DNA from 3 places in the Frankia sp. CoBUL1 genome. Region 1 is predicted to be linked to each of the others. Evidence: riboswitches for the same ligand, from Rfam matches in the RefSeq annotation. Region 1 holds a riboswitch; each other region holds the start of a gene.
What was found. A riboswitch is a leader RNA that binds a small molecule or an ion and turns the genes downstream of it on or off. The one in region 1 is predicted to bind cyclic di-AMP.

Region 1 (11,249 bases):
CGTCGACGTTCGAACTGACGACGTGGGACGGGACCAGGTCGGCGAGCTGGTCGAACCACCACAGCGAAAGCCCGGTGAGAACGGCTCCCTTGTCGGGAATCTCGGTCGGTAGGACCACGTCGAACGCCGAGATGCGGTCGCTGGCGACCAGCAGCACGGCGTCGTCCCCGACCGCGAACAGCTCCCGGACCTTGCCCGAACCCAGGTGGGTGAGTCCGGCGAACTCCTCATGTGTAAGCGGCATAGACAGACCGTACCCAGGGAGAACAACAGCACCTGCCGGCCGGGGCACCGCGCCATGCCTGCGCGGCTGCGCGGCGGGTCAGGTGCGGGGGTGCGGGTCAGGTGAGGGCCGCCAGGGCGTCGAAGACCGAGCCGAGGCGCTCGGTGTAGCGCTCGGGCCGGCTCACCTCGTTGAGCCTGGCCTCGTCCAGGGGCAGGCCGCGGTCGCCGGCGTGCTTGCGCAGCGTTTCCCGGAACGGCACGCCGGTCTGCCAGGTCTCCATCGCCGCCGCCTGGGTGACGGCGTAGGCGTCCTCGCGGGACAGCCCCGTCTCGACGAGTTCGAGCAGCACCGCCGAGGTGTAGACCAGCCCGCCCGTGGCATCGAGGTTCGCCCGCATCCGTGCGGTGTCCACGACCAGCCCGGTGACCAGCCGGGTCGTCAGGTGCAGCAGGTAGTCGACGCCGGTGGCGGCATCCGGCAGCGCGATGCGCTCGGTGGAGGAGTGGGAGATGTCGCGCTCGTGCCACAGCGGCACGCCCTCCAGCACCGGGACGTACTGCGCCCGGACGATCCGGGCGAGCCCGGCGATGCGCTCCGACATGATCGGGTTCTTCTTGTGGGGCATCGCGGAGGAGCCCTTCTGCCCGGAGCCGAACGGCTCGGACAGCTCCCGGACCTCCGTGCGCTGGCCGTGCCGGACCTCCAGGGCGACCGCCTCGCAGACGGTCGCGAGCCCGGCCAGCGCCGCGACCCAGGAGGCGATGCCGTCGCGCAGCACGACCTGGGTGGCCACCGGGGCCGCGGTGAGGCCCAGCTTGTCGGCCACGTAGGCCTCGACGTCGGGGTCGATGTTGGAGTACGTCCCGACCGCGCCGGAGATCTTGGCGACGGCCACGTCCGCGCGGGCCGCGCGCAGCCGGTCGCGGCAGCGGGCGAGCCCGAACGCCAGGTCCGCGACGCGGTGCCCGAACACCGTCGGCTCGCCGTGGATGCCGTGCGTCCGGCCGACCCGCAGGGTGTTCCGGTGGGCCAGACCGAGGTCGCGCAGCGCGGCGACGAGAGTGTCCGCCCGGGCGAGCAGCAGGTCGGTCGACTCGACCAGCTGCAGCGCGAGCGCCGTGTCGAGCAGGTCGGAGGAGGTCATGCCGAAGTGCACGTAGGCGGCGGCGGACCGGGGTTCGGTGCGGTCGGCCCAGGCGGTCAGGAAGGCGATGACGTCATGCTGGGTGACGGCCTCCACCTCGGCGACGGCTTCGGGCGTCGGAGCGGGGGCGGCCCGGACCGGCTCGATGGAATCGGCGGGGATGCGGCCCGCGGCGGCGTGCGCCTCCATGACCAGCACCTCGACGCGACACCACAGCTCGTACTTGTGCGCCTCCGACCACACCCGGCCCATCTCCGCCAGGGTGTACCGGCCGATCATGGCTGGCTGCCGGCCGCAGCCGCCGCGCTCAGCCCGTCCGCCGCGGCCTGCTCGAACTCGTCCTTGAACGCGGCCAGCTTCAGCCCCAGATCGGGATCGGCCAGCGCCAGGATCTGGATCGCCAGGATCGCCGCGTTCGTCGAGTTGTTCAGACCCACGGTCGCGACCGGGACGCCCGGCGGCATCTGCGCGATGGCGAGCAGCGAGTCCATGCCGTCCAGCGCCCCGCCGGAGATCGGCACGCCGATTACCGGCAGCGTGGTGAGGGCCGCAATGGTGCCGGGCAGCGCGGCGGCCAGGCCTGCCCCGGCGATGACCACCGAGATGTCGCGGGCCCGTAGCTGACCCACGTAGTCGGCGAGGGTGCGCGGCGCGCGGTGCGCCGACAGCGACACCTGCTCGTAGGGCACACCGAAGCGTTCCAGAGTGGCGCCGGCCTTGCTCATGGTCTGGGTGTCCGACGGTGATCCGAAGACGATCGCCACCTGGGGATGATCCGGCCCGGGGGTGCTCTGCGACACGGTCTACTCCTTCTTTCTATGTCCTGCGGGATCCTCGCCGGACGCGATGTCCGTTCGACGGACGTCGGCCGCGTGGCGCATCCGGGACGGATCTCCGATGTCGGTGCGGTAATGGGCGCCGGGCAGCGAGATGCGGCTGACGGCCTCGTAGGCCGATCCTCGCGCGGACTCCAGGTTGGAGCCGATGGCCGTGACGGACAGCACACGGCCGCCGGCCGAGACGATCCGGCCATCCGGCTCCCTACGGGTACCGGCATGCAGGATGTCGACGCCGGCCAGCGCGCCGGCGGCGGCGAGCCCGCGGATCGGGTCGCCGAGCCTGGGGGCCACCGGATAGCCGTGCGCGGCGACGACGACGCTGATCGCCGCGCCGGAGCGCCACACCGGTGCCCGCCGGCCGGAGAGCACGTCCGTCAACGGCGTCGTGAGCAGGGCGAGGATGGCCTGCACCTCGGGGTCACCGAAGCGCACGTTGAACTCCACCACCCGCGGCCCGCGGGTGGTCAGCGCGAGCCCGGCGTAGAGCAGACCGGTGAACGGGGTGCCGCGCCGGGCCATCTCGGCCACCGTCGGCCGGATCACCGTGGCGACGATCTCCGCCGGCAGGCCGTGCGAGGCCCAGGGCAGCGGGGTGTACGCGCCCATCCCCCCGGTGTTCGGGCCGGTGTCGCCGTCGCCGACCCGTTTGTGATCCTGCGCCGGCAGCATCGGGAGGACCGCGCCGGACTCGGTCACCACGGCGAACAGGGAGACCTCGGGCCCGTCGAGGTACTCCTCGAGAACAACCCGGTCGTCCGGTCCGCGCAGGCTCGCGCGGACCGCGGCGACGGCCGCGTCGCGATCTTCGGTCACCGTGACGCCCTTGCCGGCGGCGAGCCCGTCGTACTTCACCACGTACGGCGGGCCGAAGACGTCCAGGTCGGCCAAGGCGGGCTCGATCTCGGTGTGGTCGCGAGAGGCCGCCGTGGGCACCCCGGCGGCGCGCATGACCTCCTTGGCGAACGCCTTGCTGCCCTCCAGCCGGGCCGCGGCCGCGCTCGGGCCGAAGACCGCGAGACCGCGGGCGCGTATCTCGTCGGCGGCCCCGGCTACCAACGGCATCTCCGGACCGACGACGGTGAGGTCCGCGCCGACCGCCTCAGCAAGGTCGGCGACGGCGTCCGGGTCGGCGACGTCGAGCGGGCGGGGCTCGGCGAGCTCGGCGGTTCCGGCGTTTCCGGGCGCGCAGACCAGCGAGCCGACCCGGGGATCGCGGGCGAGCGCCCGGCACAGCGCGTGTTCACGGCCGCCGGAGCCGACAACAAGAATCTTCATCAGTTCACCTCGCGACGCAAGCAGCGGCCCGGTGCGCGGCGGCGAATTCCCGGTAACGCCGGCGGAGCGGGCCGCGTCGCCGCCACGGCCGTGCGCGGGGGACGCGAGGGTCGGTGGCGGCCGTCACCGGTTGTCCCTGGCGCGCGGCGCCGGGACGGAGATCCGGACCGGGCGCGGGTGCCATCGCGAACCGGCGAACCCCGCCTGGGGCATCGCGTCGTCGCAGTTCGGTCGGGTCACGGTTCCACAGTAGCGGGTGTGTTGATCATCGTGTGCGTCGTGCCCGGTCGGTGCCGGTGACTCCCGGCCGATCATCTGGGACGATCCGCGCTGAGCGACTACAGCCCGACACCCGACCGCCAGAGCAGGTGGGCCATGCCGTGCACCAGGTGCAGCGCGCAGCGGCGTGCGTCCACCTCGGCCATGCCCGCGACGATGGCGGCGGCGTCGACCGGCCAGACCCGGACCTCCCGGCCGAGCACGGTCAGCGGGGCGGGATCGTCGCGGCCCTCGAAGGCGCGCCCACCCGGTTCGACGAACAGGTGCAGCGACCGCCCCGCAGCCGGGAAGTTCTCGCAGCGCCAGTACAGCAGTGGCCACGCCTGTAGCCGTTCCCGCCGTCCCGGCCAACGCCGGCGGCGACCGGGGTCGACGGCAGCCTCACCCGCGTCCGCCCGATCCGCCCGATCCGCCGGGTCGGCCCGGGCCGCCGGGTCCGTAACCGCCCGTGGCGCCCCGCCCTCGCTCAGGTCCAGCGCGGGCAGCGGCCGCCCGGCACGGTACCGCACCGGTGCGCGGTGCGGCGTGGTGCGGGTCGCCCGCACCGTGACCGGTGGTACCAGGTGTTCGGCCGCGCAGAAGTCCAGGAAGTCACGGATCTGGGTGTCGACGTGACTGGCGACGGCCGCGGCGCGTTCGAGCCGCTGTGCCTCGGCCCGCTTCGAGCTCCGGATGGCGTGGCTGCCCCGCAGCAGCACGTCGGTCAGGGTCTGCGGCAGAGCCTCGCCGGTGGGGGAGAACCCGACCGGCCAGGCGTCGGAGTCGGTCGGGTGCAGGTAACCGCGTCTCACGGCCGGTGGCCAACGGGCCGGTTGCGGGGCTTCGGCCGGTTCCGGCAGCGACAGCGGTGTCTGCCCGGGGATGGAAGGATCGTCATCCGACGGCCGGGACCTGACAACGGCCACCGCCACCACCCCCGGACGTCATTGCTTTGCGTGACTGCCCAAGCGTCGATGGTAATGCTTCCGGGTGCAACCGGAACCGACCGGATCTCGGCCCGCGCCGGGCGGGATCAGATCAGGTCCGTTCCGGACCAGTCGTTTCAGACCAGGTCATTGATGACGAGCGTCTGGTCCCGCCCGGGACCGACGCCGACCGCCGACACCGGGGCGCCGGAGAACTCCTCCAACGCCCTGATGTAGTCCTTCGCGGCGCCGGGCAGGTCGGCGAACGACCGGACGTCGGAGATGTCCTCGTGCCAGCCGGGCAGGTCGGTGTAGATCGGCTTGGCGTGGTGGAACTCGGTCTGGGTCATGGGCATCTCGTCAACCCGTTCGCCGCCGATGTCGTAGCCGACGCAGATGGGCACCCGGTCGAAGCCCGACAGGACGTCCAGTTTGGTGAGGAAAAGGTCGGTCAGGCCGTTGACCCGCACCGCGTAGCGGGCGATTACGGCGTCGAACCAGCCGGTGCGCCGCGCCCGGCCGGTCGTCACGCCGAACTCCCCGCCGATGCGGCGCAGCTCCTCTCCGACCTTGTCGTCCAGCTCGGTGGGGAAGGGGCCGGCGCCGACCCGGGTCGTGTAGGCCTTGATGATGCCGATCACCCGACTGATCCTCGTCGGGCCGATGCCGGCGCCGGTGGCCGCGTAGCCGGCGGTCGGGTTCGATGAGGTGACGAACGGGTAGGTGCCGTGGTCGACGTCGAGGAGGGTGCCCTGGGAGCCTTCGAGCAGCACGACCTTGCCCGCGCGCAGCGCCCGGTCGAGGATCAGACCGGTGTCGGCGATGTGGGGTTGCAGGCGTTTCGCGTAGTCGGCGTACTCCTCGACCACCTCGTCGAGCTCGATCCGGCGCCGGTTGTAGACCTTGGCCAGGATCTGGTTCTTCTCCCGTAGCACCAGTTCGAGCTTCTTGTGGAAGATGCCCGGGTCGAGGAGATCCTGCACTCTGATGCCCGTACGGGCAACCTTGTCGCCGTAGGTGGGACCGATGCCGCGACCGGTGGTACCGATCCGCGCCTTGCCCAGGTAGCGCTCGATGACCCGGTCCAGCGCCCGGTGATGGGGCATGATCAGATGGGCGTTCGCGCTGATCAGGAGCCGGGAGACGTCGATGCCGCGGGCGGTGAGCCCGTCCATCTCGGCCAGCAGCACGCCCGGGTCGATGACGACCCCGTTGCCGATCACGGGAACGCAGTCGGCCCGCAGCATGCCACTGGGAATCAGGTGGAGCGCGTAACTCTCCGCCCCGATGACCACGGTGTGGCCGGCGTTGTTGCCACCCTGGTAGCGGACGACGTAATCGACGGCGCCGCCCAGGAGGTCGGTCGCCTTTCCTTTTCCCTCGTCGCCCCACTGGGCACCGATGAGGACAAGAGCAGGCACCGGGCGAGGTTACTAGGGATGACGGGGTCGTGGGGCCGGCTGCGGCATCCTCGCTGGTCTCCACCACCGACACGGCCTGATGAACTCACTGTCAGGTGAAGCCGAGCTCACTGGCAGCGACGGGATCGCTGTCGGCCAGGAACATCCGGCAGCGGGTGGCCTCCTCGGCCTCCCCGATGGCCGCGGCCGCCCGACCGAGAGCGGCGAGCGAACGCAGGAACCCGCGGTTGGGTTCGTGTGACCAGGGGATCGGCCCGTTGCCCTTCCAGCCCGAGCGGCGCAGGGCGTCGAGGCCGCGGTGATAGCCCGTGCGGGCGTAGGCATAGGCCTCGACGGGTCGTCCGCCGGTGAGCGCGAGCTCGGCGAGCGCGGCCCAAGGCACGCTGAACGCGGACAGCCGGGCGGCGACGGCATCCGGCGGATCACCGGCGACCAGCGCATCGGTCGCGGCCGCGTCGGAGGGCAGGAGCGTCGGCGGCGGACCGGAGAGCAGGTTGGGCTTTCCCGAGGTGGACGGCGTCATCATGAGTGCATCCTGCCCGACGACCGGCCGCACACGTCATGGAGGTCACCCCGGACGCGCTTGCCCTGCGCGCACGGTGACCGGTCGGTCAGGCCCTGACGCTGACGTTCCACAGATTCTGGCCGACGACCCCGGGTTGACCGTCGCTCACCCGGGTGAGGTACGAGTACAGCGCGGCGATGCCCTGCGACTGCGGTCCGAACTTGCCGTCGACGGTGAGTACGAAGCCCTTCTGACGCATCCTGTCCTGCCAGACGAAGGCGTCCGGGCGAACGTCGTCGCTGAGGGACGCGTCGAGGACCGTGCCCCTGAACGAGCCGTCCCCCATCTCCCGGCGGGCCCGGTCCAGCGTTATGGGGGGTTCCACCGGGGTGATGGCCTGCTGGATGACGTCACCGGAGCCGCCCGGGACACTGGCCGGGCCGTTGTTGGTCAGGCCCATCTTGACCGAGCAGGACGGCCATGGCTGCCAGCCCCGCTGGTTGTAGAGCTTCGCGGCCGCCTCGTCCTGCGTGGCGGGCGATGCCTGGTACGGGCGGCCGGAGTACCCGAGCCCGTGCCAGGTCTGGTCGTCGAACTGGTAGGCACCGGAGAAGCCGTTGCCGGTGTTGACCGCGTAGTTGCCGCCGGACTCGCATTGGCGGAGCTTGGCGAAGTCGTCGGAGGTGGCCGCGCCCGCCGGAGCCGCGGTGACCGCGAGGCCGCTGCCGACGATGGCCGTGACCGCGCCGGTGGTGCGCAGGATGCGACCGGCGGGCGATGGGGCCTGCGGTGCTCGATGTCTGCCGCCACGACGCCCAGAGGGCATGTCAGTCCAATCCCGTCGCCTGCGGGGTGAGCTGTCGGGTGCGGGCTGGGATGGCCCGGCCGGAGGATCCGACCCCGGGTGGGAACCGCTCTCCACCATGGGCCGGGACGCACCGGCTTTACCCCAAGGACGCCGCTTGCGGCGCCCGAAATGTGGGTCCCCCACTCCTGCCCGCTGCGGTCGATGTTCGTTCCGGCCGCTCGTACGGGGGCAGGACTCGGCGTCCGTCCGGGCGGCCTCGCCGACGAGGCGAGTGAGAGGCACTCTAGCGAGAACCGCTCATGGAGCGCAAACCGGGGTGGTCCGGAGTAACCAGTGAGGATCGCGCGAATCGTGCCACTTCCATACAGGTTCCGCAGGTGGCTCGCTGGTCCTGCTGTTCCTCGTCGGCCTTGCCGAAGATCGGCCCCGCCGAGGATCGGCCCTGCCGGAGGCCGGTCAGGGTGCGGTCCGGGTGATGTCAGGGTGCGGTCCGGGTGATGCTGGTGGTGGGTTGTACGGGCCGGCCCGTACGGGCCGTCAACCGGAGATCGTCCGGAGGCCGGTCGGGCCAGCCCGTCGTCGAGGTGAGATCCCCTGACCGGTGTCGCCGGGGTGGGATGTCCGGTTCCCGCGGCGGTCGTCCCTCCGCCACGGGAGCGGAGCGAATGGATCAGCTGATGGAGCTGATGGAGAGGATCAGCGGATCAGCGGAAGGTGGCCCGCCAGGTCGCCGGGCCGACGATGCCGTCGACGGCGAGTCCCTTGGCGGCCTGCAGGGCGCGGGCGACTGCGGCGGAGCGTGGTCCGTAGCGGCCGTCGATCGTGAGCGGATAGCCCAGATGGTTGACGCGGGCCTGCCAGGCCCGCACGTCGTCACGTACCTGCCTGGCCAGTGCGGTCGTCAGGTTACGGGTGAATACAGGAGTGCTCATGGAGATGGGACTGACCGTCAGCTCGCGGCGTTCCGTCGTGCGCGAGGCCTGGCCCGAGGAGCTCGACGAGCCGCCCGCGAGCTGGTCGGCGCCCATCCCGCGGCCACAGGCCGGCCACTGGCCGAAGCCGGACCTCCGGGCGAGCTTGAGTGCGGCCTCGTCCTGGACGGCCGGGGGAGCCTGGTGCGGCAGACCGCCGTAGCCGAGGCTGTGCCAAGTGCTGGCGGAGAACTGGTAAGCGCCGTAGTACGCGTTGCCGGTGTTGGTCGTGTAGTCACCGCCGGACTCGCACTGCCGCAGGCCCGTCCAGGTGGTGGCCGCATCGGCCGGCTGGCTGAGCGCGAAGGTGCCGCCCACCGCCGCCGCGAGTACTGGCGCGACCACGAGAGCCCGGGCCCGGCTGCGGGTACCGGCGCGGCATTGTCGGCCACTGATACGTGCGTCGGACATGTCTTGTGGTCCTTCCCCACGCCTGCGAGGTGAGCTGTCGGATTCGGGCTGGGAACTGCCCGGCCGTGCCAGGGATCCCTGGAGACGGAAGCCGCACCGGAAATACCTTTCCGTGTGGTCGTCGCACATGGCTTCACCCCGAGAGCATCGAATCCTTTCGATACTCGGAGATGGGTCCCCCGTTCCTGCCGCCCGGTTCGAGAAATCGTCGGCCAGGGGCAGGATTCGGCGTGCCGCCCGACGAATGCCCGACGTTGTTGCCGGGCACGGCGAAAACCATAACCACGCCGCCCGGCGAGTCGCCAAGCATTGAATAGGGTGCGTGAAAAAGAGCACACTCGGCGCGCCTGCTTGAGTAGGAACTGGCGGCCTGGTATCGCGCGTGCGCGCCCGCTCATCAACCTGGCGGTACGGCGTGCGGAGGCATTTGTGCTCGGCCGGTCACCCTGTTTGCCGATGGTCGACGATGAGCGGAGAGTCCCACATCAGGCCAGATGTGTGACATGTCGACAAAGGCGTGACGGCCCTGCTACGAGATCGACGCGAGTGATCGGCCTGATACTACACTTCGTCCATTGAAGCCTGTTTTTGTGAGAAAAACAACGGAAATCGGGCGGTAACTTACAGCGTTGTGATTTTTGCACACGGCGGATTCAATCGGACACCTACTGTAAAAAGCGCCTGTCGGGCCACCGCAGTGGGCGAAGGGGTTCCGTGGGGGCGGGGCGGTAGGTGAACGGTTACCGAAGGTCCGGTGCGTGTCCGCTCATTTGGCCGAAACCTGCTGGTTGCCGGCGGGGGCGGCGTTACGCGAGGAGCGGGATGCCGCGCCCGCTAAACAGTGGTCCCCCAGCCGTCGGAGCGACCGGGGGACCGTGCGGGCCGGCATAGTACGGGAAATCGGCGGGTCGTGCATCGGACCGGGGCGGGTCGGATGTCCGCCGCGTGCCGGTCGTTCCGTCCGCCGGAAATGATGGAGAGGGTCGGACCGAGGGGCCCGGAGAATGTCCTCGGACGAGCGGCGGCGGTTGCTCGGTTGCCTGGTTTCGCGGCCGGTGGCTATCTGTCCGCCTGTCCGCCAGCCGGCGGACAGGCCGGCCGGTATCCGACGAACCGATCCCGCCAGCCGGCGTGCGCTCCTGGGCCGGACTATGCCCGCCCGAGGCTGGTGCCGGCGGAACGGAGGTCCTCACACGCCTGGGCGACGCGGGCCGCCATGCTGCTCTCCGCGAGCTTTCCGTAGGTACGCGGGTCGTACGCCTTCTTCACGCCGACCTCACCGTCCACCTTGAGAACGCCGTCATAGTTTTTGAACACGTGGTCCACGATGGGGCGGGTGAATGCGTACTGGGTGTCCGTGTCCACGTTCATCTTGACCACCCCGTAGTCGAGGGTCTCGCGGATTTCGGTGAGAGCCGACCCGCTACCGCCGTGAAAGACGAGGTTGAACGGCTTCGCGCCGGCTGGCAGCCCGAGCTTCCTGGCGACGTACTCCTGTCCTTCGTGCAGAATCGTCGGGCGTAGCTTGACGTTTCCGGGCTTGTACACACCGTGCACGTTGCCGAAGGTGGCGGCGAGCAGGTAGCGCCCCTTCGCGCCGGTGCCGAGCACCTCGGCCGTCCGCCACATGTCCTCCGGCGTCGTGTAGAGCTTCTCGTCGATCGCGCCGACGACGCCGTCCTCCTCGCCGCCGACGACCCCGATCTCGACCTCGAGAACAATCTTTGCGGCGGCGGCGTCCGCGAGTAGTTCTTCGGCGATCTTGAGGTTCTCCTCGAGGGGGACCGCCGAGCCGTCCCACATGTGCGACTGGAAGAGCGGCTCGCGCCCCTGGGCCACCCGATTCTTCGAGATCGCGATCAAGGGACGGATGTAGGTGTCAAGCTTGTCGGCCGGGCAGTGGTCGGTGTGCAGGGCGATGTTGACCGGATACGCCTCCGCGACGTGGTGGGCGAACTCGGCCAGTGCCTCCGCGCCGAGGACCATGTTCTTCACCGTCGAGCCGGACAGGTACTCGGCACCGCCGGTGGACACCTGCACGATGCCGTCACTGCCGGCTTCGGTGAAGCCCCGCAGCGCGGCGTTCAGGGACTGCGACGAGGTCACGTTGATCGCGGGGTAGGCGAAGGACTGGGCCTTCGCCCGGTCGAGCATCTCGGCGTATACGTCTGGCGTGGCGATGGGCATCGGTGGGGCTCCTTACGAACCTGTAGGGGCGCCGATCAGCCATGCACCCGCGGTGCAGGGCAGCCGGATCGGGCCGAAGCCCGCCGTGGACTCCTGATGGGCGAAGGGTATGACGCCTTGCCCCGTCCCGGGATCGGATGCGGCTGACGTCGCCGGCGCGGTGCGGATCCGCGCGATGTGGTCCCCGCCGACTTGGTCGGCGGGTGCCGACCAAGGGCCGGCACACTGGTCGAGTGGACGTCGGCAGCCTGTCCGGGATGACGCTGTACGTCGTCCTC
Region 2 (8,582 bases), on a different contig from region 1:
CGACGGTGCCCGGACGATCAGAGGCGGCCGAGGCCTTCGTCCTGCGGGGGGTGCACGTCCTCGACAGGACCGGGCGCTTCGGTGAGCCGACCGACGTCGCCGTCGGCGGCGGGGTCATCCATGCGGTCGGCACGCGACTCGGTCTTGACCGGGACGCCGTCGACGTTGATGCCCACAACCTGTGGCTGATGCCAGGGATCGTCGACTGCCACGCTCACGTCGCGCAGTCCACCTATGATCCGTTCGAGCTGGCGACGGCGTCGCTGTCCACCCGAGTCCTGCAGACCGCCGCCGCGTTGCGGGCGTCGTTGGCTGCCGGTGTCACACACCTGCGGGATGCCGGCGGCGCCGACGCCGGCATCCGGGACGCGGTCAGCGCGGGCACCGTGCCCGGACCTCGGCTCGCCGTGTCCGTCGTCGGGCTGAGCCGGTCCGGGCGGCACGGTGACGGGGCGATCATCGGTCCCGGGCTGGAGTCGGCCGAAGATGTTCTCATGCCGGACTATCCCGGCCGGCCCCCGCATACCGTTACCGAGGCGGGCAGCCTGCCGGCCTCGGTGCGGGGCATTCTGCGGGCGGGTGCGGACTGGATCATGATCTACGCGAGCGGCGGGGTGATGTCCGCCCGGCCGGGGCAGCCCGAGCCGCAGTTCAGCCCGGTGGAGCTTGCGGCCGCCGTCGCGGAGGCCCGGCGGTACGGACGTCCGGTGATGATGCACGCCTTGGGCGAGCGGTCGATCGAGGCCGCGGTCGCCGCCGGGGCGCGTTCCATCGAGCACGGCATCGGGCTCACCGAGCCCGTGGCGGCCGCCGGGGTGACGCTCGTCCCCACCCTGTCGCCCTACCAGGACCTGGCGGCGCTGGCGGCCACCGGAGTGCTGCCGGGCTGGGCGGTGGACCGAGCCGAGGCCACCGAGGCCGCGCTGGCCGGCACGATCGCGGTCGCTCGCGCGGCGGGGGTGCCGATCGCGCTCGGCAGCGACGCCCGGCACCGCACCCGGCACGGCACGAACCTGGCCGAGATCAGCCGGCTGCGCCATGCCGGGCTCACCCCACCCGAGGCGCTGCTCGCCGCGACCGCGACCGGAGCCCGGCTCTTCGGACTGGGTGAGGGAGCCGGCCGCATCGCCGTCGGCTCCGCCTTCGACGCGATCCTGCTCGACGCGGACCCCGGGGACCTGTCGATCTTCGAGCGGCCGGGCGCTGTGAGCGGAGTGTTCCTTGGCGGTCGCGCGGTGCTGCCCCACCCGCGGCTGCCCGGGAACCTGGTCCGCCCCACCATGGTGATGGAAGAGGTGCCGAGAATCGCTCCCGAGTGGCCCGCGGCGTCGCAGCCCGGCTGACTCTCCGGTTTTCCGGAATGTTCACGAAATATAAAAAGAAATACCCTTAGTATGGCTCGCGGGATTTCGTCGGATCCGCTCTGGGACGGCGATTGACCGAGATGCGGATCGGCCCCTGAAAGCTATCGTCGTAGGGGCCCCGCTGCCGGCTGCCGTCAGGTGGTCCGGGCCATTCGCTGGTACGGGGTGCCGCGTCTCCAACGCCTGGAGGGTTCTCATGCAGCACGCTGAAATGATCAATAAGAACATGCGGAAGGCCATCGAGGAGTGTATGTCCTGCTCGGCTCTGTGCGAGGAGACGATCTCCTACTGCATGGACATGCCGGGCGCCATGATGGAGCCGGCGAACATGCGGCTGATGATGGACTGCGCGGCCGTCACCAGGACCTGCGCCGACATGATGTGCCGGATGTCGCCGATGCACGGGGAAATGTGCGCGATGTGCGCGCGGATCTGCGTGATGTGCGCTGAGATATGCGAGAGGATGCCGCAGGATCAGCAGCTCGCCAAGCTCGCCGGCGCATGCCGGTCCTGCGCGGAGAGCTGCAACACGATGGTGGGCGCCGCCGCCTGAGCCGCGTCCGGCCCGACGGCGCCGGGGCGCAGCCGGCGGTCACCCGACTCCGCCCCGGCGTCCGGCTGTGCGGCGGCGCGCGGCACATGATGCGCGGCCACCGGTCACGACCGGTGGCTACGGTTACGTATCCTCGGACGGACATGGGGTGAAACACCTGAGTAACAATGTTGACCATGTTGACAGGTAGCCGTCGGATAGGCAAAATATGGTCATGTTCTCCTCGGTGGATCGGATGACCCCCCTGGTCGTCCGTGGCCACATTGACTTCCTGCGAGTGGCCTCGTCCGGTTGTCCGGCCCGGCCGCTTCACGTGCTTTACTAGCCTCCTCGGCTTTCCCTCGCTCTCGGTGTTCTCTCTGGCGTTCTCCTGATTCACGGTCGCTCGATGGGGCTGTCTGTAGATCGTCATCGCCTGCGTGGACGCCAGCTGCCTCGGTATCGATGTCCGGTCAGTACCGGGTACATCTCTGGACGGTTTTCGATCGGAGCATGTTGTGTCGTCCCTGGCTTCGTCATCATACTTTCGTCCGCGCCCCCGTGGATATGTGGGGGGCCGGGAACCCGTTACTGGCCCAGTGGTGATCCCACCCACTCGAGAAGAGCCAGTGTGGTCCTTCTCCCCGGTCGTGGAGAATCCGCCGAACATTTCGAGGGCCTAGCTTTCCGGCTCGCGCTCGACGGCTATCAGGTGACGTTTCTCGACCACGGGAGAGACACCGTCCTCGCCCTTGGTGAGGCGTGTCCCCCCGATGGTCCGTTCGTCCTGCTGGGTTCGGACAGCGGGGCCCTGCGGGCGTTGGTCGGCGCCGGTTCGCCAGCGGTCCGGCCGGATGCCCTCGTGTTGCTCGACCTGCCGCTGGTGTACCGGAAGATCGCGGGCGAGGATCCGGGACAACCGATCCCACGGTCGCTTCCCGACCTGCCGATCCTGTTGCTCCATGCCGAGCGCGACGAGGTCAGCCCGCTTGCGCTGGCGCGCATGATGACGCGGACCGCGCGCCGGGCCCGGCTGGCGTCGCTGCCCGGGGGGCATGGCGTGCTCGCCGGCCCCGGCCGGCGTGCGGTCGGCGCGCACATCCTGCTGTTCCTCGAGAACCTCCGTGTCCCGCGGCTGACCCCACGGCAACGGCAGCGGGACCGTTCGGTCGACTGATCTCGCCCGGTGCCGGGCGCGCCCGCGTGCCGGTCCGATGGGGGTGTGCCTTCGCGGGAGGCCCAACCGCTCAGCAGGTGTTTCCTCGGCGGGTGCCGGCGTGAATCACGCGAATCCGCGGGTCAGTCGTCTGTCCCGTACCGCATCGTCCGTTTTCCAACGGCGCCGGCTTCGAGCCGCAGGCTCGAAGCCGGCGCCGTTCGCGTTTGCGTACCCGTCCGCACGCCACCCGACCCCCGGGCCAGGCTTCCGCTTGCCGGGCTTGCCGGGCTTGCCGGGGGTTGCCGGGTTGGGCTGCCGGACGGCCGGGCGGTCCCGGTGACTACCGGACCTCGTGGCCACCGGTCCCCGTCTCGACGGACCGGTCATATCGCCAAGATCCGGTCGTGACGGGTGATCTGCGTCGCTACCGGTAGCTGCTATTGATGTCCGAGAGTTGCGGCATCGCAGTGTTATGCACGCATCGTGACCAACATGCGCCCAGATTCGGCACAACTCGTACTTGTCACTACGGTCTGTAGTTCGCTACGGTTGCGGGGTATCAACAGCTCCGGGCCGACGCCGAGTTCTGTCCACGGTCCGCAGCTCCCTCCGAGAGATCTTGGGCAGAAGCGGGGGAACCACGTTCCTCCGGGTGGCTCGTTGCGTGCCGCCCTTGGGGTTAAGCCGTTACGCGCACGCCGCGGAAACGGCCGGGCTTCCCGGCCCGAACCCGACAGCTAACCTCGCAGGCGTACGGGAAGGACTCGACGTTGCCTGTGTTTCAGGAACGCTCGGCTCCGGTCTTCTGGACCGTGACGCCGTTCGGCGCGACCCGCGGTGCGTCCCCGCCATACGGGGCGCCGTTCTCGCCCTGACGTCTTCGCGAGAACGTGCCATCCGGTCGGTGCCCGTACCGGCCGATCGCGCTGACGCGCCATACCACCAGCTCGGCTGAAAGCCACCCGGCCTCGTCGTCTGTGGTCGGCTGACCCCTGCCGCCCACCGGGCCCGTCAGGCCTGGAACGGAATGACCACGGCCGCCTGCCGTGCTGTTCAGCCCATCGAGCCCGGAATCCCCAGGGCGCGTCGATCGGTCGTCCCCGGTCGTCCCAGGACGTCCTCTCGGCGTACCGGGAGACCGGCACTGGGTGTTGCCCTTCTCCAGCGCGGTCGTCTCCGCTCGCCCTCCTTCGAGCGGCATCCCTCCCCTCGATCACCCGTCTGTGTTCGACGACACCGAAATGAGATGTCAAAGAAATGGCCAAGGGAAAGCATCGGAAACGTTCCACCCAGACCCGGGGCGCCGTTGTCGCCGCCGTCGGTGTGATCGGCGCCGGCGCCGGCATTTTCGCCACCGCGAGCCCGGCCCGGGCCGCCACCACGGTCCCCGATGTGACGATCGCCAGCGCGGCCGCGAACGCGGGACTGCCCGACTGCCGCGGCGTTCCGCTGGCCACCTGGGTCGCGGTGGCTCTTGCGGAGTCCGGCGGCAACCCCTACGCCCACGCCACCTACGGCGAGGACTCGCGCGGCCTGTGGCAGATCAACATGCGGGCCCACGCCGGCTGGGTGGGTAACCGCAACCTCTACGACCCGGCCGTCAACGCCTGGGCGGCGAAGAAGGTCTGTGAAGGCCAGGGCATCACCGCCTGGAGCGCCTACACCAACGGCCTGCATTACCGCTACCTGGCCCGGGGACAGGCGGCGGCGGCCGCCGTCTCGCGCGGCGTGCGGTTCACGAACATCTCCTACTCCTCGCTGGCTGCCCCGGCGCGTGCGGCCGTGGTGGCACCCGCGGCCCGCTACCCGTCGCTGGCCGTCGGCCTCGGGTTCCGTCTCGACGTCCACCAGATCCAGAAGAGGCTCGCCAGCCTTGGCTACCCGATCAGCGTGGATGGGAAGTTCGGGTATCAGACCAACCACATGGTCAAGGACTTCCAGCTGAAGCATGGTCTGGTGGTTGACGGGATCGTCGGACCGCAGACGCGGGCGAAGCTCGGGATCTGACTCTGATCGAGGCCCGCCGACCGGGCTCCGCTGCCGTCGGCCGGTATTCCCGACCCACCCAAGGGCGCTGCTCGATATCCGCACGCACCGGATGACTACCCGGGGTGAGGTGGGGGTATTCAGCCACCGGGCCAGCACCGGGCCGGGAGACGGCACCGGCCCGCACGGGACCAGCCGGCCCGCACGGGAAAACCGAAACGGGGGCCCGATCGATGAGAGCCACGATGCTCGACGACTACCTACCTGAGGCGAGTCCGAACGCATCCTCCGTGACCGGGGCCGGTCTCCTGTTCGCGGTCCTGGGGCCGCTGGAGGTGCGGCGATCCTCGGGCGAGCAGGTCCGCATCGACCAGCGCAAGAAGCGCATACTGCTGCTGGCCCTGCTGCTGCACGCCGGCCAGTGGGTGAGTGTGGACGGGATGCGGCTCGCGCTCTGGCAGGACGCCCCGCCGCGCTCCGCCGGGGGCAACATCAAGACTTATCTCTCGGAGCTGCGGCACACCCTCCGGCCGCCCCTGGACACGTCCGGAGCCGGGGGGAACGGCCCCGGACGCATCGAGAGCCGGCCGGGGGAGTACCGCCTGGTCGTCGCGTCCGGTGAGATCGACGCTAAGCGGTTCGAATCGGCCGCCGAGCAGGGCCGCGCCGCCGTGCGCGCCGGCTCGCCGGAACGCGCTGCCGGGTTTTTCGAAGGCGCCCTCGCGCTGTGGCGGGGGGACGCGTTCGACGAGCTCCCGGCGGAGATCGCGGGCGCGGAGGTCCTCCGGCTGGAGGAGGCTCGCTGGGCGGTGTGCGAGGACCTGATCGACGCCCGCCTGGCCCTCGGCGAGTACGACCGGGTGCTGCCGACCCTGCGGGCGCTCACGGTCGAACATCCGACCCGGGAACGTCTCTGGGCCCAGCTGATCCTTGCGTTGGAACACACCGGCCGGCGGGCCGAGGCACTGGCCGAGTACCAGACGGTCTACCGGCGGCTGGTGACCGAACTCGGGATCGAGCCCGGTGTCGAACTGCGGCGTGCCCATCAGCATGTACTGAATCCGGACTCGTGGGTCACCTGATGCCACGGCCGTGCCTGCCGAGCCGTGCGCCGGAAGTCAGCTGAACCGCCAGTGAACCCGGCGGGGGAATTTCAACCATACGGGCTGGACCAGCCGGCCGGCGCCCGGGCCACGCGCGCGGCGCCGCCGTGTATCGCCACCGGGGTGCACCTCACCGGGGTGCACGCCACCGAGCGAGGGCGCGCGGAAACCGCTGAGGAGAAGACGATGAAGGCTATCTACCTCCCCCCGCGACTGGAAGATGCCGGCAGCTTCGCCGCAGTGACGAACGGCCGCTGGGGCTGGGGGCGTGACTATTCCTGGCGGCGTTTTGCGTGACGGCGGCCGGGGTGGAGGTGGTCCCGATTCCGTCCTGCTGGTTTCTGGTGCTGGCCGACCGTGATCCCGTCGTGCGTCCGCCGGGGGCTCGTCGCATGCTGCGCTATGCCTCCGGGCGGCCGTGGATCGTCGGCGACTGGCCGGACGATGCCATGGTCAGTGCCGTCGCCGGGCGCTCGCGGCTGGCCCTGATCGGGTGTGCCGCGACCAACGCGCGACAGCTCCTGCGGCTGCTTCTCTCGGCCCGTGACGTGCACGCTCTCGACCTCGCGCGCGTCGTGGCCGGCGACTACCACGTGATCGCCGAGATCGACAGCCACCGTCGCATCCAGGGCAGCCCGACGGGAACCCGGCGGGTCTTCACCGCCCGGTTGGGCAGCCACCTGGTCGCCGCCGACCGCGCCGACGTGCTCGCCCGGCTCACGGGCGCCCCGCTGAACCGGACGGCGCTGGCTTTGTCGCTGCTCGACCCGTCACCGCCCCATCCGCTCGATGACCTGGTGCTCTGGGAGTCGATCGACGCGCTGCCCCCGGATCACTACCTTCTCGTCGGCCCTGACGAGAAGGCCACCGTCCTGCGGTGGTGGCGTCGACCGGCACCGGTGCGGTCCCGCACGGAGGGGGCGCCGACCCTGCGGGCGGCTCTCGCCGAGGCCGTGGCGGCGCGGGTCGCCGGCGGCGGGACGGTGAGCTGTGATCTGTCGGGCGGACTGAACTCCACCTCGGTGTGCTGCCTGGCCGCGCGCGGCCCCGCCGACGTGGTCGCGCTCACCGGGATTGCCCGCGATCCCGGTGACGACGACGCCGCGCGGGCCACGTGGGCCGCGGCCACGTTCCCTGGCGTCACGCGCGAGATCCTGCCCGCCGCCGGGCTTCCCCTCGTTTACGACGGCATCGCCGACGCCGACGAACCGCTCGACCGGCCGTTCGTCGGCATCGGCGACCGGGCGAAGCTGCGCGCGGGTCTTGACCGGGTCGCGCTGTACGGGCCGCGGGTGCACCTCACCGGGTTCGGTGGTGACGAGGTCGCCTACGGCTGTCCCGCCTACCTCCCCCGGTTGTTGCGCCGCCGGCCCCGGCGGGCGCTGCACGACCTGCGCGGACACCGAGCGCAGGAGGGCTGGCCGTGGATGGCGTGCCTGCGAATGATGCGGCCGCGCGGCTACCGGGACTGCCTCGCCGACATGACCGATGCGCTCGACCAGGCCCGCCGCGCCACGGTCGGCCACGCGCGCCGTCCGGCCGGTTCCGCCGGTTCCGCCGGTTCCGGCCGATCCCACCCGGGCGTCCTGGCCTCGCTCGACTGGGCCTTTCCGCCTGTGGTCCCGGGTTGGCTCACGCCGACGGCCCTCGACCTGCTGACCGGAGCGTTCGCGGAGGCCGCCCGGCGCGCCCGGCCGCTGGCCGAGACCCGGGACGGCCACGCCGATCTCTTCGCCATCCGCGCCGGCGCGGCGGTGTTCCGGTTGTTCGACCAGCTCGCCGATCCGGTCGGCCCGCCGCTCGCCGCACCCTTCCTCGACGAGCGGGTGGTCCGGGCGGCGCTGGCGGTGCGGCCCGAAGAGCGCACCGGTCCGTGGGAGTACAAACCGTTACTGCAGGAGGCCATGCGCCGGCTGGTGCCGCAGGAATGCCTGCGCCGCGAGACCAAGGCGGATACCGCCGCCGAGGAGGATCAGGGCCTGCGCGCCAGTCAGGACGTCCTGGTGAAGCTGTGCGATGACAGCCCGTTGGCCGATCTCGGCCTGATCGAGCCGGACGCGCTGCGCCAGGCGTGCCGATCTTCGTCCGTACCTGGTCATCGCCACCAGGCGCTGCGACCGACGTTCGCGGCGGACGCGTGGCTGCGGGTGCTCGCGAGCCGGCGGGGCCCTGACTGAGCTACCGGAGGAGTGAGTGATCATGGTGACGTTGCGGCCTGACGTGGTGCGGGCGCCGACCCAGTACGGAGCGGTTCTCCTCCATATCGACAACGGCCGATACTGGACCCTCAACCCCTCGGGTGATCTGGTGCTGCGGATCCTGCTCGACGGCGGCGACACGGCAGCCGCCGTCCGCGGGCTGTGTGAGACCAGCGAGGTTGACCCGGAGACGGCGCGCCGCGACGTGGAGGGTCTGCTTGCCCAACTCGCGGACGTGGG
Region 3 (11,249 bases), on a different contig from region 1:
ATTTCCGCTCTATCCCGGCGAATCGGCATGGATCAACTACAGCTACCAGGTGAGCAGGGAGAAGTGGGGGCCGTGGTTCCAGCGTGCCGTGCGGGTACCGACGAGTTTCCTCTCGGTCCGGCTGGACTTTCCGGCCGAGCTGGATCCCGTGGTCTGGGGCATGGAGACGTCGATGACCGCCGATGCCTTCCCGTTGCGGACCGCAATCGCCCGCACCGACTCCGGCGACCGACGGGTCTTCACCTGGTCGACCACCGAGCCGCCGCTGCACGCCCGCTACCGACTGGAATGGAACTTCCGGGCCACCGTGCCGGAACGTGATCCGGCCACGGAGACCGGAACACGTCCCAGCGATCAGATGGCGGCCGTCGGCATCGTGCAGGAGGGTGAGGCGATCCTGCGGCAGCCGGCCCGCCCTTTCGCCCTGCCCAACGAGGCCGAAGACGCGCGCCGGGTCGTCACCGAACTGTCCTCCGCCCTCGAACGGGTGTCCGTTCTGCACACCTTCGGCAAGGGCCTGGGCATCGCCGCGCCGCAGGTCGGCATCAACCGCGCCGCGGCGATCGTGCGTACCGCGGGCGGCGACACGCTCACGCTGCTCAACCCCAACGTCATCGAGACCTCCCGGGAGACTGACGAGCAGTACGAGGGCTGCCTGAGCTTCTTCGACGTCCGTGGCCTCGTCCCCCGGCCGCTGGAGCTGCACGTCGAACACACCGATATCGATGGCAACCGGCACATCACCGTCTATCGGCAGGGGCTGGCGCGGCTCGTCGCTCACGAGATCGATCACCTGCACGGTCAGCTCTACACGGATCGGATGCGGGCCGGAACCACACCGATCCCGGTGGAGCAGTACCGGGGTACCGGCTCGGCCTGGTCCTACAACCGCTGACCAGCCCGAACGCACCCGCCCCGCGGGCGGCGTGGCGGCATGCCGACGTGCCGACGTGCCGACGGCGCAGCGCCGGGACCGGGTGTCCGACACGGACTGGTAGATCCGACATATGACATGGTTCCCTCGTGCCGTATAGTCCGGAAAGCAGGCGATAGGTGCGGGTCCGCCGGAACGTCGACACAGATTTTTTCGGAACCTGGTTGGAGACTGCCGGCAGCGGGTAGTGGAGGCTCGATCGCCACGCGGCGGAACAGATTCTCCACGCATCGCTTATTGTTTACCGTCAGCGTGACGACCCAGCCACGAACTGGGGATTTTCAGCCCACTGAACAACCTCTAGGATCGGGCGCGCACGCGGGCGCGAAACACCATTAAAAAGATCGGGACAAGTAAGTGGGGTGCACTGTGTGCATCCTCACGTACTCTTGTTTTCCCCGGGTCACTCTCAGCTATGTTCGTTGCCGTGCCGTCACCTGATGGCATGCGTCGGGCGGCACGCCGAATCCTGCCCCCGCTCGACGAGAATCAAACCTTTGGCAGGAGCGGGGGAACCAATTCCGGGCGCCGATAAAAGACGTCCTCGGGGTGAAGCCGCGATGCGCGGCCGGGCATTCCCAGCCCGAACCCGACAGCTCACCTCGCAGGCGTGGGGAAGGGCAACTCAATGTCCAACGCTCGTTCGCTCGCTCGTGGCCTCAACCGCATCAGGCTCGGTTCCCGGGCCTTGATCGCCGCCACCACTCTCGCGGCCTCGATCGGCGGTGGCCTCGCGCTGTCCCAACCGGCCAGCGCGTCGACGAACGCCGACCACTTCCTCTCCAAGGTGATCCCGTGTGAGTCCGGGGGGAACCCCCGCGCGGTCAACTCCATCGGCGCCGGCGGGTTGTTCCAGTTTCTGCCCAGCACCTGGCGCGGGGTCGGCGGCAAGGGTCTGCCGCAGCACGCCAGCGTCGCCGAGCAGTGGCAGCGCGCCCGCATCCTGTACGCCCAGCAGGGGACGAGCCCCTGGTACGCCTCGAAGCCGTGCTGGGGTCACAAGATCTGAGCTGCCCGGCTTCCCGCACCAGCCTTCACCGTCCACGCCCGGCAGGTACTGATCGGCGCGCGGCCAGCAGCCCCGTGTCCCGGACGGGACACGGGGCTGCACGCTACGTTTCCCGGTCACGGTTTCCCGGTCACGGCGACGTCGGCCAGCTCAACTTCCGCGGCCCCGCCCGGCGGAGACCCGGCGGACCCACCGATCGGCCGGCTCAGCCGATCCGACGGCGGCGGGCGATCTCGGCCAGCGTGATCCCGGCGGCCACCCCCGCGTTGAGGGACTCCACCGCACCCGCCATGGGGATCCGGACCCTCACGTCGCAGCGCTGCTCGACCAGCCTGGACAACCCGCATCCCTCGGAACCGATCACCAGGACGAGGGGGTCGGTCGCCATCGTGAGCTCGTCGATGCTCACTTCACCGTCCGCGGCCAGACCGACAACGAACTGGCCGCCCGCCGCGTAGGAGACGAGCGTGCGGGCGAGGTTGGTGGCGCGCGCCACCGGCAGCCGGGCGGCAGCCCCCGCCGAGGTCTTCCAGGCCGCGGCGGTCACGCCGGCGGCCCTACGCTCCGGGACGACGACGCCGTGGGCACCGAAGGCGGCGGCCGAGCGCACCACGGCCCCGAGGTTGCGAGGATCGGTGACCCCGTCCAACGCCACCAGCAGACCCGGCGGAGACGAGCGCGCGCGGGCGAGGAGATCATCCGGATGGGCATACCGGAACGGCGGTACCACGAGGGCGAGACCCTGATGCGGAGCGGTGCCACACATCCGGTCGAGATCCGTGCGGCCGACGTCGGCCACGGCGATCCCGGCCCGCCCGGCGAGCCGGCGGGCGTCGGCGAGCCGCTCGTCGAAGTCCAGCCCGCCGGCGATGAAAAGGGTCGACGACGGTACCCCGGCCCGCAGCGCCTCGACCACCGCGTTGCGCCCGACCACCAGCTCGTCGCCCTCGGTCCGCCGTGGGCGCCCGGCCCCCGCGGAACCCCCCACGGCGCTCGGCCCGGTGGTGGCCGCAGCTGCGACGGCGCGGCCACCATCCCCGCGCCGGCCGGCGGCCGCTCGACTCCGCTCGGCTCCGGCCGAGGCGGAACGGGCCGCAGCAGCCGCCGCCGCACGACGCTGGGCGGGATGGCCGGGGCGCAGCTGCGCGGGCGGAGTGGCCCCACGGCCCTCCAGCGCCTTGCGGCCGTGACCGCCGCTGCCCGTGGAGGCCCCCTTGCGGTGGGAACCGGCCTTGGCGGCCCGACCGCCCTGACCGCCGCGGGCGATCCCGCTGTCCCGGCGAGCGGCACCGGCCATCAGGACCACCGACCATTACACGCCCGGGGAATGACCATGTGACCACGGTATACGGCGGACGACACCGCCGTGTCGGGGCGCGCTCGGCAGGAACTCGGCGGAGGAGCTCTGCCATGGGCATACCTCGACATGGCCGTTTCCGGGGATCCGGCGCCCTATCCTGAGGGCCGGCAGGCCCACGGCCCGACCTGATGTGGTCCGGCCGCTCCTCACCGGCGTCAGGAGGGTCAGGTGCGCATCGTTCTTCCACCCGCCGCCGGGTGGTCGCGGGCCGAAGACCGGTGGTGACCCATGGCGAAGGCGGGGTGCCACCTGATCAACATCGACGATCTCGATGCCAGTCTCACCATGCTCGGCGGAGTGGAGGCCTACGGTACCGCGCTCGTCACGGCGGCCGGGCCGCGCGGCACGCCGCCGCGGGCGTTCGGCGGGTGTGCTCCCCGACCTGGCGGTGTCACCGCCGCGGCGGTGACATTCCTGGAGAATGCCCGGCATAGAACGTTGAGCGCCACCTCCCGGCCCGGCGGCCCAGGCGGCCCAGGCGGACCCGGGGAGACGACGTGACGACGCGAGCGGAGGTGCGGGTCATGAGCGGCGGCCGCGTGACCACGCCGATCAGCAGGCCCGGGGTTCCCCGGGATGCGGGGGCCCTGCCACCATCCACCCCCGGCCTTTACGCTCTTTTAGGGTCGCCCGCCGACGATGGCGGGCGCGTCGGATCAGGTCGCCGGCACGGCGATCTACACCCTCGACGTGCCGTGGGGGAAGCTGGGGGAATACGTCTTCATGAATGTGTGATGACCAGCTCGACGAGTGCGACCACTTCGGCCGATCATCGGGCGCGCGCCGTCGGTGTCCCGAGACGGCCACGGCGAGCATCGACGATCCGGCCGTCAGCGACCCGATCGTCAGGGGCAGGAGGCACCCAGCACATGGCTCTGCGCACACCGCCCGCATGCGTTCTCCCGGCTGTTTCCGGCCGCGTCCGCTTTCTCCCGGCGGCATGACGGTGGACCTCAACCCGCATGACGACGCCCCCACGGTCGCCTACCAGATCACCGGGAGCGGGCCGTTCGAACTCGACGACGACCTGGGTCGCTGCCCGGTGTGCGCGGCACCGGTGTATACCGACGACCGGTACTGCGAGGTCTGTGGTCACGGGCTGGAGGGTCCGAACCCCGGCCACGGCGACGCCGACCACAGCGAGGTCGACCTCGGCCAGCTCGCCGGCGTGTGCGACCGCGGCGTCCGGCACACCACCAACGAGGACGCCATGGGCCTGGCCGTCGTGTACGGCACGCTGATCGCGGTGGTGTGTGACGGCGTATCGACCACTCCGGGCTCCGGGCAGGCCTCGGCCGCCGCGGCGACCGCCGCCATGGCCGTCCTCGCGGATGCGGTGCGTGCCCACGGCCCGGGGCGCCCCGTCCACCACGGCACCCGCCCGTCGCGCGGCGTCAGCCGGGCCGAGGAGATGCTCGACATCCTCGAACCGTCGTATGCCGACTACAAGAAGCCGCGAACATCGCCCCGCGCGGTCGTCGGCGGGTTCTCCCCGGAGGACGCCGAGGCCGCGCTGCACGCCGCCGTCGACGCGGCCCAGGCGACCATCGCCCAACTCAGCGCGGCCGAGGGGCGGATGGCGCCGTCGTGCACGTTCGCCGCGGCCATCGTCACCCCGCCGACCCCGGACGGGCCGGGCATGGTCACGGTCGGCTGGGTCGGCGACAGCCGGGTCTACCTGCTCGGTCCGCGCTGGTGCGAGCGGCTGACCGCCGACGACACCTGGGCGGCCGAGGCCGCGCGCGCGGGGCTCATCCCGGCCAACGAGGCCGAGACGCACCGGCGGGCGCACACCCTCACCCGCTGGCTGGGCGGCGACGTCGAGGACGTCGCGCCGCACACCGAGATGTTCCCGATCGAGGCGCCGGCCACGGTACTGGTCTGCAGCGACGGGCTGTGGAACTACGCGTCCCGGCCAGACGTGATGGCCGCGCTCGTCAACCAGCTCCCACCCCGCTGCGAGGCCATCGACGTCGCCCGCCACCTCGTCGACTTCGCCATCAACTCCGGGGGACACGACAACATCACGGTGGTGGCCGCCCGGGTGGAGGACTGATGAGTGCCTTCGCCGCGGAGGTCTACCAGAACGAGTACCTTCCGGTACCGTACCGGCGCGTGGGGAATCGAGTCGCGCGACTACCATTTGAATGTCCAGGTGCCCGCCCGCGCGCTGGGAACCGAGGCGCGGGCGGCGCGGGTCAGCCTCGTCGTCGACGGCCGGGTGACGTCAAAGGCGCTGGTCCGAGCGGTTTGGACGGACAATGAGACCCAGCGGAGCCGGATCAACGACCCGGTCGCCCACTACACCGACCAGGCGGAACTCGCGGCCGCGGTGCTACGGGGTCTGGAGGCGCGTCGGGCCGACGACGAGGCGACTGCGACACTGTTGCTCGGACGCGGCGCTCAGCTGGCGCTCGCCTCCGGCAACGGAGACACCTACCGCCTCCTACAGAAGGTGGTTCACGTCGACAATGCCACAACAGGTACGGTTCGGTTGAAGAAGAACGCCAAGAAGATCGATGAGATGGTCCTTGACACACGGTCGACGAGGACCCTCCGGGTGAACCGGTGATCAGGTGAGGGCACGATGCCCTACGGGGCACCTGTCTCACGACCCGACTACTGCGATCGGTGCGGAATTGGGATCATGAGTGGTCAGGAGAGGTACGAATACCGTCCGGAGGACGGCGGGCGAGCTCCCTACGGAGCAGATGCCCCCGGCCGCTCGGCTGACGGGAACCGCCGGCGTGGGCCAGCCGAGCAGACCGGCCCGGATGCGGACGGTCCAGATGGCTACGACCCGTTGGGCATCCGCCGTTCGCCAGCCGACCTGCCCGGGGTGACGGACCCGCCGCGCGGCGGCGACCCGCGCGGCGGCGACGCGTATGGCGGGTATGGCCGCGACGGCTACCCCGACCAGTCCCGGGGGGGCCGCGGTTATCAGGAGGACCCCTACGGCCCGCCCGGTGGCTATGATCGTGCCCCTTACCCACGCGGGCGTGACGAGCGGCCGGCCCCCGACGACCGGATCGACCACGGGCGCGATCCCTACGGTCGGGACTGGGGCACGCCGGAGAACCGTGGCGGTTACCCCGTCGGCCGCGACAGCCGCGAGGAGCGCGTCCCGGGCGGCTACCCCGACCTCGATCCCCGCGATCCCTACGACCGCGACCCCTACAGCCGCGGCCATGACGACCGGGCCGACCGGGGCGGCTACCCCACCGGCCGCGACAGCCGCGAGGAGCGCGTCCCGGGCGGCTACCCCGACCTTGATCCCCGCGATCCCTACGATCGCGGCCCGTACAGCCGCGGCCATGACGACCGGGCCGACCGGGGCGGCTACCCCACCGGCCGCGACAGCCGGACGCCGGGTGGATATCCGGACCCGCGGGGCGACCTTGATCGCGAGTCGGACACGCACCGCCGGAGCCGGCGCGACGCCGAGTACAGCTACGGTGCGGACCCGCTGGGCATGGACGCCTCCGCCCCGCCCGCGCCAGCCGGCGACCGGGTCACCGGCAACCCGCGGCACACAACCGACCCGCGGCACACAACCGACCCGCGGCACGCTCGGCCCGGCGCCGACCCGCGGCTGGGCGATCCGCGACTGGGCGATCCGCGACTGGGCGATCCGGAACTCGGCGGCACCCGCGGCGGCCACGTCGACCCCCGTGACGCGGTCCTCGACGACCCGCGGGCCGGCTCCGGGCGTGGTGCCGGATGGGACCGGGACCGCGCGTCGGCGGGCAGCACCGTCTGGGAGGCCATCGTCGAGGCGGAGCGCGAGTACTACGACAGCGGCGACGACCACCGGGTCCCGTTCCCGACCTTCTACCCTCGTCGGGTCTTCGCCTTGGCCGGCTCTCAGATGCTCGTGGGACGGCGCAGCGAGTCCCGTGGCATCCATCCCGACATCGACCTGTCCGGAGCGCCGGAGGACCCGGGGATCTCCCGCAGCCACGCCCTGTTCGAACTGCTGCCCGACGGCGGTTACGCGGTCCGCGACCCGGGCTCCACCAACGGCACCCGACTGAACGACGAACCGGACCCCATCGAGCCCGGCCAGCCCGTTCCGCTTCGTGACGGGGACCGGGTCTACCTGGGCGCCTGGACGCGCATCACATTGCGCGCCCGCTGATCTACCAGGTCGCCTGCCGCTGTCCGGGGCGGCAGGCGACCCGCCGATCGGATCAGGCCAGATGCCAGCGCTGGCCCTCTGGAGTGTCCTCCACGATCAGGCCGGCGGCTGCCAGTCTCGACCGGATGGCGTCGGCTTCCGCGTAGTCCCGTCGGGCCCGGGCCGCGGACCTCAGATCCAGCACGACCTGCATCGCGCCGTCCAGCGCCGGCCTGAACTCGGCACCTGCGGTGGGCCACTGCTCATGCGGGTCGAGACCGAAGATGTTCAGCATCCGGCGGGTCACGTCCACCCACCCGGCCAGCTCCCGGCTGTGGGCCTTCGACAGCACCTGGTTTCCCTGACTCACCGCGCCGAACAGGGCCGCCAGCGCACGCCCGACGGCGAGATCATCGTCCATGGCGATGGTGAAATCGGACCAGGCCCGCCGCGGGGTGAGCCTCGACTCACCACCCGGCCCGGGAACCGGCACCGGCCGGGCTCCGGCCACCGTCGGCTGCGCCCCTGCCACCGACGAGACGACCTCGTCGGCCGCCAGGGCCGCCGCCTCCCCGGGCCCGCCGAGGATGTCCAACGCGTTGCGGACAAAGGTCTCCACCCGGTCGTGGGCCGCGGTGGATTCCGCCAGTGCCTCGGCGCTGTACTCGAGCATGGACCGGTAGTGCGCGGAAAGCAGGTGATAACGCAGAACCTGCGGACGGACCGCGTCGAGGGCGTCGGCCACCAGGACGGAATTTCCCAACGACTTCGACATCTTCGTCCCGCCGGTCGTCAGCAGGCCGACGTGCATCCAGTAGCGCGCCATCTCGCCGCTACCGGGCTCGCCACCACCGGGGCCGGGCGAATCGGCCGAAGCCGCGTTCGACGCCGGGCGGGCCGTGGCGGCGCAGACCGTCTGGGCCCGTTCGTTCTCGTGGTGCGGGAAAACCAGGTCGAGTCCGCCGCCGTGGATGTCGAAGACCGGGCCGAGGTATTTTCCGGCCATCGCAGAGCATTCCAGATGCCAGCCCGGCCGGCCGTCACCCCAGGGGGACGACCAGAACGGTTCACCGGGCCTGGCTGCCTTCCACAACGCGAAGTCGCGGGGGTCGGCCTTGCCGGGCTCGGCTTCCACGGACGGTTGCATCGCGTCGGGTCGCTGGTGGGACAGTGCTCCGTAGTCGGCGAACGCACCCACCCGGAACCAGACCGAACCGCTGCTGGCGTACGCGTATCCCCCCTCCACGAGGGCCGACACCAGCGCGATCATCTCGGGGATGTGACCGGTGGCGCGCGGCTGGATCGTCGGGGGCAGGATCCCGAGAGTGCGGTAGGCGTCGTCGAACGCGCGGGTCTGCCGGGTGGCGAGCTCCCAGACCGAGGTGCCGTCCCGATCCGCGTTGATGATGATTTTGTCGTCGATGTCGGTGACGTTCTGCACGAAGGTCACCGAACGGCCGGACTGCACCAGCCACCGGCGCAGCAGGTCGAAGGGCAGCGCCGTGCGGATGTGGCCCACATGCGGGGCCGCCTGCACGGTGGGCCCACACACGTAGACGCCCACGTGACCGGGGCGTAGCGGCTCGAATGGCCGCACACGCCGCCTGCGCGTGTCGTAGAGGTGGAGACCCATCTGTCAAGGGTACGGCCCCCGCTCGATCGACGGGACCCAAGGGGAGGGTCAGCCGACCGTCAGTACCCGGTCCGCCACGAACCGGACGACCACCCTGACCTCATCCGGATCATCCCACCGGTACACATCTCCAGTGTACTTCACCGACAGCCGGTCGATCAGTTCCCGGCCGCCCTCCTCGGTCAGGGTCGCGGTCCCGCGGACCTCGACGTAACCGTAGGGATCGCCCTGGTCGAGGAACATCAGTCCGACCCGCGGATCCCTTGCGATGTCGCGTTCCTTCGCACGTCCCCGCACCGTGGACAGCAGCAGTTCGTCCTCATCGCGGTCCACCCACAGCACGGTCATCCGCGGCGAGCCGTCGGGCTGGATCGTCGCCAGAACGACGTAGGTCCGGGCGTCGGCAAGGGCCCTCACCGGCTCGGGAAGGCGGTCAGCCATCAGACTCCTCGGGGAGGGGCCAGGGTCGGCTCACCCTCTCATCTCCGCGCCGGCACGCAGTCAGTCGATGACAAAACGGCATATCCGCGCCTGGCGGGCCCGCCGTCAGGCGCGGATGACGAGCGCGGTCGCGATGGCGGCCAAGCCTTCGCCCCGCCCGGTGAGGCCGAGTCCGTCGGTGGTGGTGGCCGACAGGCTCACCGATGCGCCCAAGGCCACGGACATCGCCTTCTGCGCATCCTCGCGACGCCCGGCCATCCTGGGCCGGTTCCCGATGACCTGGACCGAGACGTTGCCGATCGCCCAACCGGCGGCACCGAGAAGCCGAGCCGTCTCAGCCAGCAGGACCGCGCCCGATGCACCCGCGTACTCCGGTCGGTCCGTGCCAAACACCCGACCCAGATCACCGAGGCACGAGGCGGTGAGAAGTGCGTCACAGGCCGCGTGTGCGGCGACGTCCCCGTCGGAGTGTCCGGCGAGCCCGGTCTCCCCCGGCCATTCCAGGCAGGCCACCCAGCACGGCCGGCCGGCGGCGAACGGATGCACATCGACCCCGACGCCGACCCGGGGCAGGATCACCGTGTTCACCAAGCTGGATGCGGGGGCCTGCCGGCTGATGGGCGCGGCGTCCACGACGGGCTCGTCCCACCGCGGGCCGCCGGTCATCCGCCACTCCGGGCGTCCACGGACCGGGCACCCGCGAACTGAGGCTCCTCGGACCGGGCCTCCGCGGGCCGGGCGTCGTCCGCGGGGTCGCAGCGGGCGAGTAGCGCCTCGGCGAGCACGAGATCCGCCGGTCGAGTCACCTTGAATGCCTCCTGCACGCCGGGAATGGTCGTCACCGGCACTCCCAGAGCCTCCACCAGGCCCGCATCGTCGGTCACGGCGATGTCCTCGAGCGCATACGCGGCGCTCAGCACGTCGCGGCGGAATCCCTGCGGGGTCTGCACGGCTCGCAAACCGTCCCGCGGCGGGGTACGCACCACCCGCCCGTCGGCGTCCACCTCCTTGACCGTGTCGGCCAGCGGCACGACGGGAATCACCGCGGGATGTCCGTCGAGCACCGCAGCCGCCACCGCGTCGACCAGCTCGGGGGGCGTCAGCGGCCGGGCGGCGTCGTGGACCAGTACCACGGAGACGTCGTCGTCCACGGCTCGCAGGGCGCGGCGGACCGAATCCACCCGCTCGGCGCCTCCGGCGATCACATACACGTCCCCGCCAAGCAACTGGGCCACGGCATCGACCAGCGTCGGTGGCGCCGCGACGACAATCTGCGTCACCAGCCTGGAGCGACGCAACGATTCCACCGTGCGCACCAGCATGGGCCTGCCTCCGAGGGCTCGCAGCGCCTTGGGAGTACCTCCCCCCAGCCGCTCACCCCGGCCGGCAGCCGGCACGATCGCCGCCGCCCGGGGGCTCGCCACCGGCAACCGGTGACCTTCGCCCACCACAGGACCTCCCGTGTGCCATCCGCCACGAGGGCCTGGCCGATCCAGCCGGCTCGGCGCGAGCCGCCGGTGGGCGCAACACCGCCCACCACCGTCTCGACGCCCACTCAGCCGGAACCTGAGTCGGCAACGCGCTCGGGACGGCGGTCTCCCGGAAAGAGAATGCCTTTCCGGATTATCATGCCGTGCCGAATAGATCGCCTGTCGGCCGGACGAACTACGCCTGCGCCAACGAGCCTACGATCATCCGGCGAGAACCTCGTCGAGCATGGCCTCCGCCTTGTCCTCGTTGGTGCCCTCGGCGAGC

Region 2: it holds a riboswitch for cyclic di-AMP, as region 1 does, so the genes downstream of both, AC08OX_RS10620 (peptidoglycan-binding protein) here and AC08OX_RS07960 (transglycosylase family protein) in region 1, are expected to answer to the same signal.
Region 3: it holds a riboswitch for cyclic di-AMP, as region 1 does, so the genes downstream of both, AC08OX_RS04600 (transglycosylase family protein) here and AC08OX_RS07960 (transglycosylase family protein) in region 1, are expected to answer to the same signal.

The regions. Positions count from the first base shown of each region.
Region 1 covers NZ_CDXDOS010000071.1:2,419-13,667, forward strand. Annotated here, with positions in the region: gene AC08OX_RS07920 (phosphoribosylaminoimidazolesuccinocarboxamide synthase) at 1-244, opposite strand, end outside; gene purB (adenylosuccinate lyase) at 342-1,649, opposite strand; gene purE (5-(carboxyamino)imidazole ribonucleotide mutase) at 1,646-2,170, opposite strand; gene purD (phosphoribosylamine--glycine ligase) at 2,174-3,484, opposite strand; gene AC08OX_RS07940 (hypothetical protein) at 3,823-4,668, opposite strand; gene AC08OX_RS07945 (adenylosuccinate synthase) at 4,806-6,089, opposite strand; gene AC08OX_RS07950 (DUF3151 domain-containing protein) at 6,181-6,615, opposite strand; gene AC08OX_RS07955 (transglycosylase family protein) at 6,701-7,420, opposite strand; gene AC08OX_RS07960 (transglycosylase family protein) at 8,107-8,784, opposite strand; cyclic di-AMP (ydaO/yuaA leader) riboswitch at 8,803-9,015, opposite strand; gene fbaA (class II fructose-bisphosphate aldolase) at 9,934-10,971, opposite strand; gene AC08OX_RS07970 (DedA family protein) at 11,175-11,249, shown strand, end outside.
Region 2 covers NZ_CDXDOS010000121.1:593-9,174, reverse strand. Annotated here, with positions in the region: gene AC08OX_RS10635 (amidohydrolase family protein) at 6-1,343, shown strand; gene AC08OX_RS10630 (four-helix bundle copper-binding protein) at 1,561-1,917, shown strand; gene AC08OX_RS10625 (alpha/beta hydrolase) at 2,528-3,073, shown strand; cyclic di-AMP (ydaO/yuaA leader) riboswitch at 3,653-3,821, shown strand; gene AC08OX_RS10620 (peptidoglycan-binding protein) at 4,313-5,062, shown strand; gene AC08OX_RS10615 (AfsR/SARP family transcriptional regulator) at 5,275-6,123, shown strand; gene AC08OX_RS10610 (lasso RiPP family leader peptide-containing protein) at 6,331-6,441, shown strand; gene AC08OX_RS10605 (asparagine synthase-related protein) at 6,453-8,321, shown strand; gene AC08OX_RS10600 (lasso peptide biosynthesis PqqD family chaperone) at 8,344-8,582, shown strand, end outside.
Region 3 covers NZ_CDXDOS010000029.1:362-11,610, forward strand. Annotated here, with positions in the region: partial or broken gene AC08OX_RS04595 (peptide deformylase) at 1-895, shown strand, start outside; cyclic di-AMP (ydaO/yuaA leader) riboswitch at 1,385-1,560, shown strand; gene AC08OX_RS04600 (transglycosylase family protein) at 1,563-1,943, shown strand; gene rlmB (23S rRNA (guanosine(2251)-2'-O)-methyltransferase RlmB) at 2,149-3,240, opposite strand; gene AC08OX_RS04610 (hypothetical protein) at 3,532-3,804, shown strand; gene AC08OX_RS04615 (PP2C family protein-serine/threonine phosphatase) at 4,244-5,359, shown strand; gene AC08OX_RS04620 (hypothetical protein) at 5,459-5,875, shown strand; gene AC08OX_RS04625 (FHA domain-containing protein) at 5,951-7,441, shown strand; gene AC08OX_RS04630 (cysteine--tRNA ligase) at 7,494-9,053, opposite strand; gene AC08OX_RS04635 (PPOX class F420-dependent oxidoreductase) at 9,102-9,494, opposite strand; gene ispF (2-C-methyl-D-erythritol 2,4-cyclodiphosphate synthase) at 9,600-10,160, opposite strand; gene ispD (2-C-methyl-D-erythritol 4-phosphate cytidylyltransferase) at 10,157-10,942, opposite strand; gene AC08OX_RS04650 (CarD family transcriptional regulator) at 11,186-11,249, opposite strand, start outside.